Tardiphaga sp. vice304: one gene and its partner. The protein of the gene in region 2 interacts with the protein of the main gene of each other region in a pairwise test. Links are inferred from orthologs where the notes say so. Each region holds a gene or a part of one and is shown on either strand. Other genes may lie near its edges.

The links. Proteins that work in one complex are often made in the same cells at the same time.
Region 1: the proteins of FNL56_RS02310 (region 2) and FNL56_RS14910 interact in binary tests that used the Escherichia coli proteins (3 or more experiments, as listed by UniProt). The link is inferred for Tardiphaga sp. vice304 from one-to-one orthologs.

What each region holds. Positions count from the first base shown.
Region 1 is NZ_CP041402.1:3,135,093-3,140,949, forward strand. What follows is about bases 1,271-4,255. They hold FNL56_RS14910 (ABC-F family ATP-binding cassette domain-containing protein), read right to left. Parts: upstream 3,708-4,255; coding sequence 1,833-3,707; downstream 1,271-1,832. Other genes in these bases: FNL56_RS14905 (hypothetical protein), read left to right, coding at 1,271-1,664; FNL56_RS14915 (hypothetical protein), read right to left, coding at 3,785-3,973; ndk (nucleoside-diphosphate kinase), read left to right, coding at 4,206-4,255. Outside these bases: FNL56_RS14895 (leucyl aminopeptidase), read left to right, coding at 1-507; FNL56_RS14900 (DNA polymerase III subunit chi), read left to right, coding at 529-981; more of FNL56_RS14905, read left to right, coding at 1,206-1,270; more of ndk, read left to right, coding at 4,256-4,628; FNL56_RS14925 (TerC family protein), read left to right, coding at 4,722-5,555; FNL56_RS14930 (hypothetical protein), read right to left, coding at 5,672-5,857. UniProt on the Escherichia coli protein: Genetic data indicate it may be involved in ribosome assembly or function.
Region 2 is NZ_CP041402.1:501,236-507,592, reverse strand. What follows is about bases 1,474-4,958. They hold FNL56_RS02310 (2-oxoglutarate dehydrogenase E1 component), read left to right. Parts: upstream 1,474-1,788; coding sequence 1,789-4,758; downstream 4,759-4,958. Other genes in these bases: odhB (2-oxoglutarate dehydrogenase complex dihydrolipoyllysine-residue succinyltransferase), read left to right, coding at 4,875-4,958; FNL56_RS02315 (TetR/AcrR family transcriptional regulator), read left to right, coding at 1,474-1,628. In the rest of the region: FNL56_RS02325 (acyl-CoA dehydrogenase family protein), read right to left, coding at 1-74; FNL56_RS02320 (OsmC family protein), read right to left, coding at 171-713; more of FNL56_RS02315, read left to right, coding at 945-1,473; more of odhB, read left to right, coding at 4,959-6,125; FNL56_RS02300 (SDR family oxidoreductase), read left to right, coding at 6,219-6,357. UniProt on the Escherichia coli protein: E1 component of the 2-oxoglutarate dehydrogenase (OGDH) complex which catalyzes the decarboxylation of 2-oxoglutarate, the first step in the conversion of 2-oxoglutarate to succinyl-CoA and CO(2).

The DNA of each region.
Region 1 (5,857 bases), 2.6 Mb from region 2 along the record:
ACCTCGATGTCCGGTCAGACCATCGAGATCATCAACACCGACGCCGAAGGCCGCCTCGTGCTGGCCGACGTGCTCTGGTACGTCAAAGAGAAGTTCAAGCCGAAATTCATGGTCGATCTGGCAACGCTGACCGGCGCCATCCTGGTCGCGCTCGGCACCGAGCATGCCGGGCTCTTCTCCAACAACGACGAATTGTCGGAACGGCTCTACGCGGTCGGCCAGTCGACCGGCGAGAAGGTGTGGCGGCTGCCGATGGGTCCGGAATACGACAAGATGATGGACTCGCAGTTTGCCGACATGAAGAACGCCGGCGCGCGCAATGGCGGCTCGATCACCGCGGCGCAGTTCCTGCAGCGTTTCGTCGGCGATACGCCGTGGGCGCATCTCGATATCGCCGGCACCGCAATGGGCGCGCCGAAGACCGAGATCAACCAGAGCTGGGGCTCGGGCTACGGCGTGCGTCTGCTCGACCGGCTGGTGTCGGACTATTACGAGGCGAAGAAGTAGTCGGGTGGAGGAGGCCGCGGCATGACCGAGGTCCTGTTCTATCACCTGCAGAACAAGTCGCTGGAAGAGGTGCTGCCGCCGCTGCTCGAGAAGTCTCTCGCGCGCGGCTGGCGGGTCGTCGTGCAGTCGACTTCGGAAGAGCGGGCGGAGGCGCTCGACGCGCATCTGTGGACCTACACCGAGGATTCGTTCCTGCCGCATGCCACCTGGCTTGCGGCAGATGCCGCCGAGCAGCCGATCCTGCTGTCGATCGGCGCCGACAATCCGAACGGCGCGCAGGTCCGCTTCCTTGTCGACAACGCCGCGATCCCGGCGGATGGCGAGAGCTATGAGCGCATGGTGCTGGTGTTCAACGGCGACGATGGCGAGGCTCTGGCTGCGGCGCGTGCCGCCTGGACCGACTGCAAGGCGAGGGGCTTTGCCGCCACCTACTGGCAGACCGACGAGCGCGGCCGCTGGCAGAAGAAGAACTAGGTCGGCTCGCTATTACCGGCCATTTACGATAATTCTACCATTCGCCGGGACAATCCGGCCGATGTCATGGTGGCGCCGCAAAGCAGTGGTGCTACAGGAGCTTACGTGGCGTGCCGGGTAGGGATGAGCTGATCGTGCGACAGGACAGGCGTTATCGGATTTCGTTGCTGGCCCTCGTGTGCGCCGGACCCCTGCTGGCCGGTTGTGCCGGCGTCGGCGGTGAGATGTTCCAGACCGATCTGCTGTCGAAGGACGCCAATTGGTTCTCCAAGCCGGGCCGCGTCTTCATCAAGAACGTCTCGATCGAAACCCCGCCGCTGACCCCTGACAAGCCCGTCACCCAGGCCGACCTCGTCGGCGCCGACGGTTCGTGCCCCGGCATGGCGCCGGGACCCGATGCCATGGCCGACGGCACGGCGGCTGCGCCTTCCTATAGTGGTGTGGTCGCGCTCGGGCATAATGAATGCGATGTGGTTCGCGGCGCCGGCGCGCCCGACAGCGTCGCGCTGTCCAACAACGGACGCGGCGACCGCGTCGCGATCCTGACCTATTCCCGCGGCGACCGTGCCGGCATCTACACCTTTACGGCCGGCCGCCTGACGATGGTCGAGCGCGGGCCGGAAGCCGCCCCGCAGCCGCGGACCGCACGGCCGAAGGCCGCGAAGAAGCGCGCGGCGACCTAAGTAACACTCACAAGAGCCGAAGTTTCTCGTTCCCCGGATGCTGCGCACTGCGCCGCATCTTGCGGCGGGGTGCGCTGCTGATCCGGGGCCTTCGCAAGCGCCGGCGTTTGGGATGATCCCGGATCTGCGGAGCAGCGTTGCACGCTGCACCGCGTCCGGGACACGGGATCAGCTGTTCTCGTACTGCGTGCTGAGCGCGAGCCAGGCTTCTTCGGCGCGGGCGAGGGCAGCTTCCGCGCCGGAGCGGGCCTTGCCAAGCTGCGCGGCCTGCTTGGGATCCTTCTTGAACAGACCGGGCGTTGCCAGCGCCAGGTCGATCTTGGCGAGGATGCCGGTGATGCGGGCCATCTCGGTCTCGGCTTCGGCGACGCGCTGCTTCAGCGGCAGCTTCTTTTCCTTGACCTTCGGCGCGCCCTTATCCTTGGCGACGCCCTTTTCGGCCGTGGCGGCGCGGTCGCGCGGGCTGGCGCGCATGCCCCGTTGCTGCATCACGATGCGGCGGTAGTCGTTGAGGTCGCCGTCGAAATTGGTGACGGTCTTGTCGGCGACGATCCACAACTGGTCGGCGCATGCCTCGATCAGATAGCGATCATGCGAGACCATGATGACGGCGCCGGGATATTCGTTGATCGCTTCGGCGAGTGCCGCGCGGCTGTCGATATCGAGATGGTTGGTCGGCTCGTCCAGAATGATCATGTTGGGGCCGAAGAAGGTCGCGAGCCCGAGCAGCAGGCGCGCCTTCTCGCCGCCGGACAGGCTGCTGACTTTCGTGTCGCCCGCCTTGCCGGAGAATCCGATCGTGCCGACCCGCGCGCGCACCTTGCTCTCATGCGCCTCCGGCATCAGCTTGCGGACGTGGTCGTAGGGCGAGGCGTCCATCACCAGCTCGTCGAGCTGATGCTGCGCAAAGTAGGCGATCGAGAGCTTCTCGGCGCGCGTGATCTCGCCGGAGAACGGCTTGAGCTTGTTGGCGAGCAGCTTCACCAGCGTGGATTTACCGTTGCCGTTGGAGCCGAGCAAAGCGATGCGATCCGTCGTGTCGATGCGCAGCGTGACGCGGTTGAGCACGGGATGCGCGGGGTCGTAGCCGACCGAGACGTTGTCGACCGCGAGGATCGGCGGCGACAGGATCTTTTCCGGCGCCGGAAACACGATCTCGCGGACGTCCTGGTTGACCAGCGCCGAGATCGGCTTCATCCGCTCCAGCATTTTCACGCGGCTCTGTGCCTGACGGGCCTTGGAGGCGGTCGCCTTGAAGCGGTCGACGAACGACTGCAGCCGGGCGCGCTCGGCCTCCTGGCGCTTGACGTTCTTGGCGTCGAGCATTTCCTTGTTGGCGCGGAATTCCTCGTAGGCCGAGTAGGTGCCGCGATAATGCACCAGCTTGCCGCGGTCGAGATGCAGGATCTGGTCGACCGAGGTGTCGAGCAGGTCGCGGTCATGCGAGATGACGATGACGGTACGCGGGTAGTTGGCGAGATGGTCCTCAAGCCACAGCGTGCCTTCGAGATCGAGATAGTTGGTTGGCTCGTCGAGCAGCAACAGGTCCGGTGCCGAGAACAGCGTTGCCGCCAGCGCCACGCGCATCCGCCAGCCGCCGGAGAATTCCGAGCAGGAGCGCTCCTGATCCGCAGTGGAGAAGCCGAGGCCGCTGAGGATGGCCGCGGCGCGCGATGGCGCGGAATGGGCGTCGATGTCGACGAGGCGGGTCTGGATTTCGGCGATCCGGTGCGGATCGGTGGCGGTATCGGCTTCCTTGAGCAGCGCGGCGCGCTCCAGATCGGCCTTCAGCACCACCGAGATCAGGCTCGGCGGGCCGTCCGGGGCTTCCTGGGCAAGGCTGCCGATGGTCCAGCGTGGCGGAATCGAAATGCTGCCGGTTTCCAGCGGCAGGTCGCCGCGAATGGCATGGAACAGGGTCGACTTGCCGACGCCGTTGCGGCCCACGAAACCGACCCGGGATCCGGGCGTAATCTGCGCCGACCCCTCGTCAATGAGCAGGCGGCCGGCGATCCGGATCGAAATGTCTGTGATTGAAAGCATGCGGGGTTGTCACCGCTGCAGCGCACAAAGGCAAGATGATTGTGCCCGATGAGGCCTCGGATCGCAACAAAACGGCATCAACGCGCCGGTGGGGCATTCTCGTCGTCCTGACGCTGCATTTGGTCAATCAGGTCCTGCAGGTGCAAGGGTAATTGGCTGTTCTCGGTGCTCAGGTTGCGACGCAGCCGCTCGCCAATCGCCGTACAGATCGAGGCGCTGGTCAGGCGGTCGATCGACTCCTCTGCGGTATTGATTCGCTTTTGCATCAGTCGTCCACTTCATGCTCGTGGCAGTTGAATTACCAAGTTAAGTCCGGTATCCGACAATTGTTTCCTGTTTTCTCGATTGCAGCGCATTTGAGTCAAAAAACCATGAAGGCCTTCTGCCTTTCATAGCCGGGATGGTATCGCTCGGCCTCCGGTCGGATCGCTTGCCGTATCGACGGCGCGTCGATATAAGCCCGGCCATCATCCCACGGCAGTTTTCAAGGATAAAATCATGGCGATCGAGCGTACCTTTTCGATTCTGAAGCCCGACGCGACCGAGCGTAACCTGACCGGGGCGATCAACGCCATCATCGAAAAGGCCGGTCTGCGCATCGTCGCCCAGAAGCGCATCCTGATGACCCGCAAGCAGGCCGAGACCTTCTACGCCGTGCACAGCGCGCGTCCGTTCTTCGGCGAGCTGGTCGATTTCATGATCTCCGGCCCGGTGGTCGTGCAGGTCCTGGAAGGCGAGAACGCCGTGCTCAAGCACCGCGACGTGATGGGCGCCACCGACCCGTCGAAGGCCGCCGAAGGCACCATCCGCAAGGCGCACGCCAAGTCGATCGGCGAGAACTCGGTGCACGGGTCGGACGCTGTGGAAACCGCGGCGATCGAGATCGCCCAGTTTTTCTCCGGCAACGAGATCGTCGGCTAACGCCGATTCCGGCTGCGGCGCGAAATCGCGCCGCAGCCGACACTATCCGATGGCCGGTACAGGCCGGAAAATAATCATAAAGGGGGGCGTGCTGTGGACTGGTTGCTGAATATTTTTGATCCAGAGACGATCAAATCGGTTTTTGTTCAGTTCCAGGTCGAAATGCAGCAGCCCGCGTTCTGGCTCGCCGTCAGCAAGATCATCTGGATCAACGTTCTGTTGTCCGGCGACAATGCGCTGGTGATCGCGCTGGCCTGCCGCGGGCTGGCCCCGAAGCAGCGGATGTGGGGCATGATCCTCGGCGCCGCTGCGGCTGTCATCCTGCGCATCATCTTCACCGGCATCGTCGCCACCTTGATGGAACTGCCGTATCTGAAGCTGATCGGCGGCCTCGCGCTGATCGTCATCGCGGCCAAGCTGCTGGTGCCGGAGAAGCAGGAGGACGACGGCGTTCACGCCGCTTCGAATCTGTGGGCGGCCGTGCAGATCGTGGTCGTGGCCGACATCGTCATGAGCCTCGACAACGTCATCGCGGTGGCTGCCGCCGCCAATGGCAGCGTGCCGCTCCTGATCCTCGGCCTCGCCATCAGCGTGCCGCTGATCGTCGCCGGTGCGGCGCTGATCATGGCGTTGCTGACCCGGCTGCCGGTGCTGGTCTGGCTCGGCGCGGCCTTGCTCGGTTGGGTCGCAGGCGAAGTGATCGCCTCCGATCCCGCGGTGATGCCGTGGGTGCATCATATCTTCAACGGTTCGGTCGGGGCGGGGCTCGACAGCGTAATGACCGCGATCGGCCTGACGACCCGCTTCACGTCGGGCGGCCATGGCGGCGAGATCGCCTGCGGCCTGCTCGGCGTGCTCATCGTGCTGGGCGTCGGCACGCTGTGGCGCCGCCGCCGGATCAACGAAGTGGTCAGCCACGCGGCGTAAGCGCTTAAGGCACTCGTGTAGGGTGGGCAAAGGCGCACATGCGCCGTGCCCACCCTCGCGGGCGGTGGGCACGCCGCGCCGCGCGTTGCGCGCCGCGGCTTTGCCTACCCTACTGATCAGGCTTTCTTCTTAGCGCTCTTCTTTGCCGGCTTTTTGGCGGGCGCGGCCGTCTTGGCCGGGGCCTTGGCGACCGGCGCCTTCTTTGCCGCCACCGCCTTGGCGATCGGCGCGTCCATCGCCAAGCGCATCGCGCGCGCGTAGCTGTCGGCGGCATTGTCGGCAGACGTCATCAGGCGCTTCGC
Region 2 (6,357 bases):
GCGACCCCTTCGAAGAACGAAACGGTCTGCTGCTCAACCTTGTCGGCGTTTCGCAGCGCAGCCATCGTGGTCATGATCGTCTCCGTCACGGGGGATAGAGGCGCAACCGCATCGCTGCGGTTGATGGCTTTCTTCCCTCGCCCCGCTCTGGCGGGGAGAGGTGAAGAGCCTTACGCGGAGACCTCGAGATTGACCGGGCGGGTGAAGGTGTTGGCGACCGGGCTCCATTTCTTGACGTGGTCGATCAGCGCGTCGATCTCGGCCTGCGGAACGCCATCGCATTCCATGTCGACCTTGATGCGGACGTCGGTGAAACCGACCGGCTTCTCGCTGACGTCGCCGGTGCCCCACACCGCGGTGATGTTGAGGTCGCCCTCGAGCTGCAATTCGAGCTTGTTGACGATCCAGCCGCGGTGCACGGCATTGGCGTGCAGGCCAACCGCGATGCACGAGCCCAGCGCGGCCAGCGAGGCTTCCGACGGATTCGGCGCGGTGTCGTCGCCGAGCAGCGCCGGCGGCTCATCGACGATATAGGGCGGCAGGTTGCGGATATAATTGGCGTGGCGGAACTTGCCCTCGGCCACCGTCTTGCACTTCAGCGTCTTGATGACGTTGGGATTGGCCTTGCCGTTGGCGATCAACTGTTCGAGCCCGCCTTTGTCGATCGGCGCCAGGCAGCCGGTCAGCACGGTCTTTGCGGCAACAGCGGTCATGGTGTTTCTCCCTGCAGGTCGGATACGGAACGTTCTGTAGCTTTGCAGGATGCGTGCCATCGCGGCTGCCGGAGGAAAGTCGAGCGTTATGAAGCCGTTAACTGCACGGCGCGAAAACAGGCGCCGGAAGATCTGCCGCCAAATGCGCCAAACTTCGGTTTTGCCGCCTGAATGTTCGCCACGAGCCGATGATCGCTTGCACCGGTCGAGCCGCCTGACATATGAAAGGGCATGACCGATGCGATCCCGCATGACGCCGAGATCACCGTCCCGCATGTGTCGCCGCGCGGCCGGCTGATGGATGCGGCGACCCGGCTGTTCTGCAAGAACGGCATCAATGCCACCGGGATCGACGCCATCGTCGCCGAAGCCGGCACCGCCAAGACCACCCTTTACAAGATCTTCAAGTCCAAGAGCGATCTGGTCGAGGCCGTGCTCGAAGCCGAGGGCAAGGTCTGGCGCAACTGGTTCATCGCCAGCATCGAAGCCGCGAAAACACCGCGGGCCAAGCTCGATTCGATCTTCCCGGTGTTGAAGAAGTGGTTCGGCGAACAGGGTTATTACGGCTGCGTCTTCATCAATGCGGTCGGCGAACACCCCAAGGACGAGACCCGGTTGCGCGCCCTCACCATGACCCATAAAGCCTTCGTGCTCGGCCACATCGCCGGCCTGGCCCGCGCCGCCGGCGCCGCGCGACCGGAGGCCCTGGCCCATCAGATCGGCCTGTTGATGGACGGCGCCATCGTGGCCGCCATGGTGACCCGCGACCCCGGCGTGGCGGACGCCGCCGGGATGGCCGCGCAGGCCCTGCTCGATGACGCCTGCGGCCGCGTGTCAGCCAAGCGTTCCCGGCGCAGTGCGCTGCAGGGCGACGCTGCAGCATTGGCCCGCGAAACCCTTAGCCCGGTTGAGTAAACAGCTCCGCACGTATGTTTGACTCGGCATTCAGATCTTCGCATTTTCCGGGCGCAACTTTTGCCTATATAGGGTAGAAGGTCCGCGCTATTCAGGCTGCTCCGACGAACGGATCGGCCCTCGCCCATTATCGCGCGACGCCAAAAATCAGGAAGCAATCATGTCTCGCCAGGACGCGAATGCCGCTTTTGCCCTCTCTTCATTTTTGCAGGGCGCAAATGCCACGTATATCGACGAACTGTATGCCCGTTACGAAAAGGACCCCTCCTCGGTCGATACCGAGTGGCAGGAGTTCTTCAAGAGCCTGAAGGACGCGCCCGCCGACGTCCAGGCGAATGCCGAGGGCCCGTCCTGGGAGAAGGCCAACTGGCCGGTGCTTCCCAATGACGACCTGACCTCCGCGATGGACGGCAACTGGGCGCAGGTCGAGAAGGCCGTCGGCGCCAAGCTGGCCGCCAAGGCGTCGGCGGGTTCCGCCAAGCCCGGCGCGGCAGCCCCGACCGGCGACATCAACCAGGCGACCCGCGATTCGGTGCGCGCCTTGATGCTGATCCGCGCCTTCCGCATGCGCGGCCACTTCCATGCCAATCTCGATCCGCTGGGTATCGAAGGCCAGAAGGACCATGAGGAGCTCGATCCGCGCTCCTACGGCTTCACCGATGCCGACTATGATCGCAAGATCTTCCTCGATCACGTGCTCGGCCTCGAATACGGCACGCTGCGCGAGATCGTCGCGATCTGCCAGCGCACCTACTGCCAGACGCTCGGCGTCGAATTCATGCACATCTCGAACCGGGCGCAGAAGGCCTGGATCCAGGAACGCATCGAAGGCCCGGACAAGGAAATCTCCTTCACCCGCGAAGGTCGCCGCGCCATCCTGCAGAAGCTGGTCGAGGCCGACGGCTTCGAGAAGTTCTGCGACGTCAAGTTCACCGGCACCAAGCGGTTCGGCCTCGACGGCGGGGAATCGCTGATCCCGGCGCTGGAGCAGATCATCAAGCGCGGCGGCAATCTCGGCGTCCGCGACATCGTGGTCGGCATGCCGCATCGCGGCCGCCTCAACGTGCTGACCCAGGTGATGGGCAAGCCGCACCGCGCGCTGTTCCATGAATTCAAGGGCGGCTCTGCCAATCCCGACGAGGTCGAAGGCTCCGGCGACGTCAAGTATCATCTCGGCGCGTCGTCCGACCGCGAGTTCGACCAGAACAAGATCCATCTGTCGCTGACCGCCAACCCGTCGCATCTCGAGATCGTCGATCCGGTCGTGCTCGGCAAGGTCCGCGCCAAGCAGGACCAGAACGGCGATCCGCCGGATGCGCGCATCTCGGTGCTGCCGCTGCTGATGCATGGCGACGCGGCGTTCGCAGGCCAGGGCGTGGTCGCGGAATGTTTCGCATTGTCGGACCTGAAGGGCTACCGCACCGGCGGTTCGATCCACTTCATCGTCAACAACCAGATCGGCTTCACGACCTATCCGCGCTATTCGCGCTCCTCGCCCTACCCGTCGGATGTGGCGAAGATGATCGATGCGCCGATCTTCCACGTCAACGGCGACGATCCGGAAGCCGTGGTGTTCGCCGCCAAGATCGCGATCGAATTCCGGCAGAAATTCCACAAGCCCGTCGTCATCGACATGTTCTGCTACCGCCGCCACGGCCATAACGAAGGCGACGAGCCGGCATTCACCCAGCCGGTGATGTACAAGAACATCGCGACGCATGCCTCGACGCTGGAGCTATATTCCAAGCGGCTCGTCGCCGACGGTGTGATGACGCAGGGCGAGATCGACAAGGCGAAGGCCGACTGGCGCGCCCGTCTCGATGCCGAGCTCGAAGCCGGCGCCGGCTACAAGCCGAACAAGGCCGACTGGCTCGACGGCAAGTGGGCGGGCTTCAAGTCCGCCGACCAGGAAGAAGATCCGCGCCGCGGCATCACCGGCGTCGACGTCGCCAAGCTGCGCGAGATCGGCACCAAGATCACCAAGGTGCCGGACGGTTTCCGCATCCACAAGACGGCGCAGCGCTTCCTCGACACCCGCGCCAAGGCGATCGAGAGCGGCAACAACATCGACTGGGCGACCGGCGAGGCGCTGGCGTTCTGCACCCTGATCGAGGATGGCCATCACGTGCGTCTGTCCGGCCAGGATTCGGAGCGCGGCACCTTCTCGCAGCGCCATTCGGTGCTGTTCGACCAGGAAGACGAGAGCCGCTACACGCCGTTCAACCATCTCGGCCCCGATAAGGGCCATTATGAAGTCATCAACTCGCTATTGTCGGAAGTCGCGGTGCTCGGCTTCGAATATGGCTACTCGCTGGCCGAGCCGAACGCGCTGACAATCTGGGAAGCGCAGTTCGGCGATTTCGCCAACGGCGCGCAGGTGGTGTTCGACCAGTTCATCTCGTCCGGCGAACGCAAGTGGCTGCGCATGTCGGGCCTGGTCTGCATGCTGCCGCACGGCTATGAGGGCCAGGGGCCGGAGCATTCCTCCGCGCGCCTCGAGCGCTTCCTGCAGATGGCGGCGGAAGACAACATGCAGGTGGTCTACGCCACCACGCCGGCGAACTTCTTCCACGTGCTGCGCCGCCAGCTCAAGCGCGAGATCCGCAAGCCGCTGATCCTGATGACGCCGAAGTCGCTGCTGCGCCACAAGCGCGCGGTCTCGAAGCTCGACGAACTCGGCGCCGGCACCACCTTCCACCGCATCCTGTTCGACGATGCGGAGAAGCTGCCGGACGAGAAGATCAAGCTCAAGCCCGACGCCAAGATCCGTCGCGTCGTGCTGTGCTCCGGCAAGGTCTATTACGACCTCTACGAGGAGCGCGAGAAGCGCGGCGCCGACGACATCTATTTGCTGCGCATCGAGCAGCTGTATCCGGTGCCGCTCAAGGCGCTGGTGCAGGAGCTCAGCCGCTTCAAGGGCGCCGAGGTGGTGTGGTGCCAGGAAGAGCCGCGCAACATGGGCGCGTGGCACTTCATCGAACCCTATCTCGAATGGGTGCTGAACCAGATCAATGCCACCCACAAGCGCCCGCGCTATGCCGGACGCGCGGCCTCCGCGGCCACTGCCACCGGCCTGATGTCGAAGCATCTCGCCCAGCTCAAGGCCTTCCTCGACGACGCCCTGAGCTAACACCACCGCACCACCGCCATGCCCCGCTCGCGCGGGGCATTCGCGCACTTGTATCACTCCAGGATTTTGGCGCGGTTGGCTGCATCGGCCGCCCTGCCGCGAGAGGAAAATAGACCATGACTGAAATTCGCGTTCCCACGCTCGGCGAATCCGTGACCGAAGCCACCATCGGGAAATGGTTCAAGAAGGCCGGTGATGCCGTCGCTGTCGACGAGCCCTTGGTCGAACTCGAAACCGACAAGGTGACGATCGAAGTGCCGGCGCCGTCCGCAGGCATTCTCGGCGAGATCATCGCCAAGGACGGCGAGACCGTCGCGGTCGGCGCCCTGCTCGGCCAGATCACCGATGGCGCCGCTGGTGCCAAGCCGGCTGCTGCGCCTGCCGCCGCACCGGCACCCGCCAAGGCCGCTGCTGCAGCGCCTGCGGCTGCTACTCCCGCGCCCTCCCAGAAGAGCCCGCCGGCCGATGCGCCGCTGGCGCCGTCGGTTCGCAAGATTTCCGCCGAGAGCGGCGTCGATGCCGCCGGCGTGGCCGGCTCCGGCAAGGACGGCCGCGTCACCAAGGGCGACATGCTGGCCGCGATCGAGAAGGCCGCGTCGGCGCCGACCCCGGTCAGCCAGCCGGCGGCCGCCGTGCAGGTCCGCGCGCCGTCGCCTGCCGACGACGCCGCCCGCGAAGAGCGCGTCAAGATGACCCGGCTGCGCCTGACCATCGCACGCCGCCTCAAGGAGGTGCAGAACACCGCCGCCATGCTCACGACCTTCAACGAGGTCGACATGAGCCACATCATGGCGATGCGCAGCCAGTACAAGGATGTGTTCGAGAAGAAGCACGGCACCAAGCTCGGCTTCATGGGCTTCTTCACCAAGGCCTGCGTGCAGGCGCTGAAGGACATCCCGTCGGTGAACGCCGAGATCGACGGCACCGACCTGATCTACAAGAACTACTATCACGTCGGCGTCGCGGTCGGCACCGACAAGGGCCTGGTAGTCCCGGTGGTGCGCGATTGCGACGGCAAGTCGATTTCGGATATCGAAAAGACCATCGCCGATTTCGGTCGCCGGGCCCGCGACGGCCAGCTCAAGATTGACGAAATGCAGGGCGGCACCTTCACCATCACCAATGGCGGCATCTACGGCTCCTTGATGTCGACGCCGATCCTGAACGCGCCGCAATCAGCCATCCTCGGCATGCACAAGATCCAGGAGCGCCCGGTGGTGGTCGCCGGCAAGATCGAGATCCGCCCGATGATGTATCTGGCGCTGAGCTACGATCACCGCGTCATCGACGGCAAGGAAGCCGTCACCTTCCTGGTCCGCGTCAAGGAAAGCCTGGAAGATCCGGCCCGTCTGGTGCTGGATCTCTGATCTCTCCGCATTCCCTACCATCAGCCGGCAGCGGTAACGCTGCCGGCTTATGAATACGCAGTCACGGTCAATAACGCCAAGCTGGAGCAGATAATGACCGACATGGTCGTCATCATCACGGGCGGGAGCCGAGGCATCGGCCGCGCCGCTGCGCTGAAAGCCGCCGCTGCCGGCTTCAAAGTGGTCGTCGGCTACGCCAGCAATGAAGCCGCCGCCAACGACGTCGTTGCCG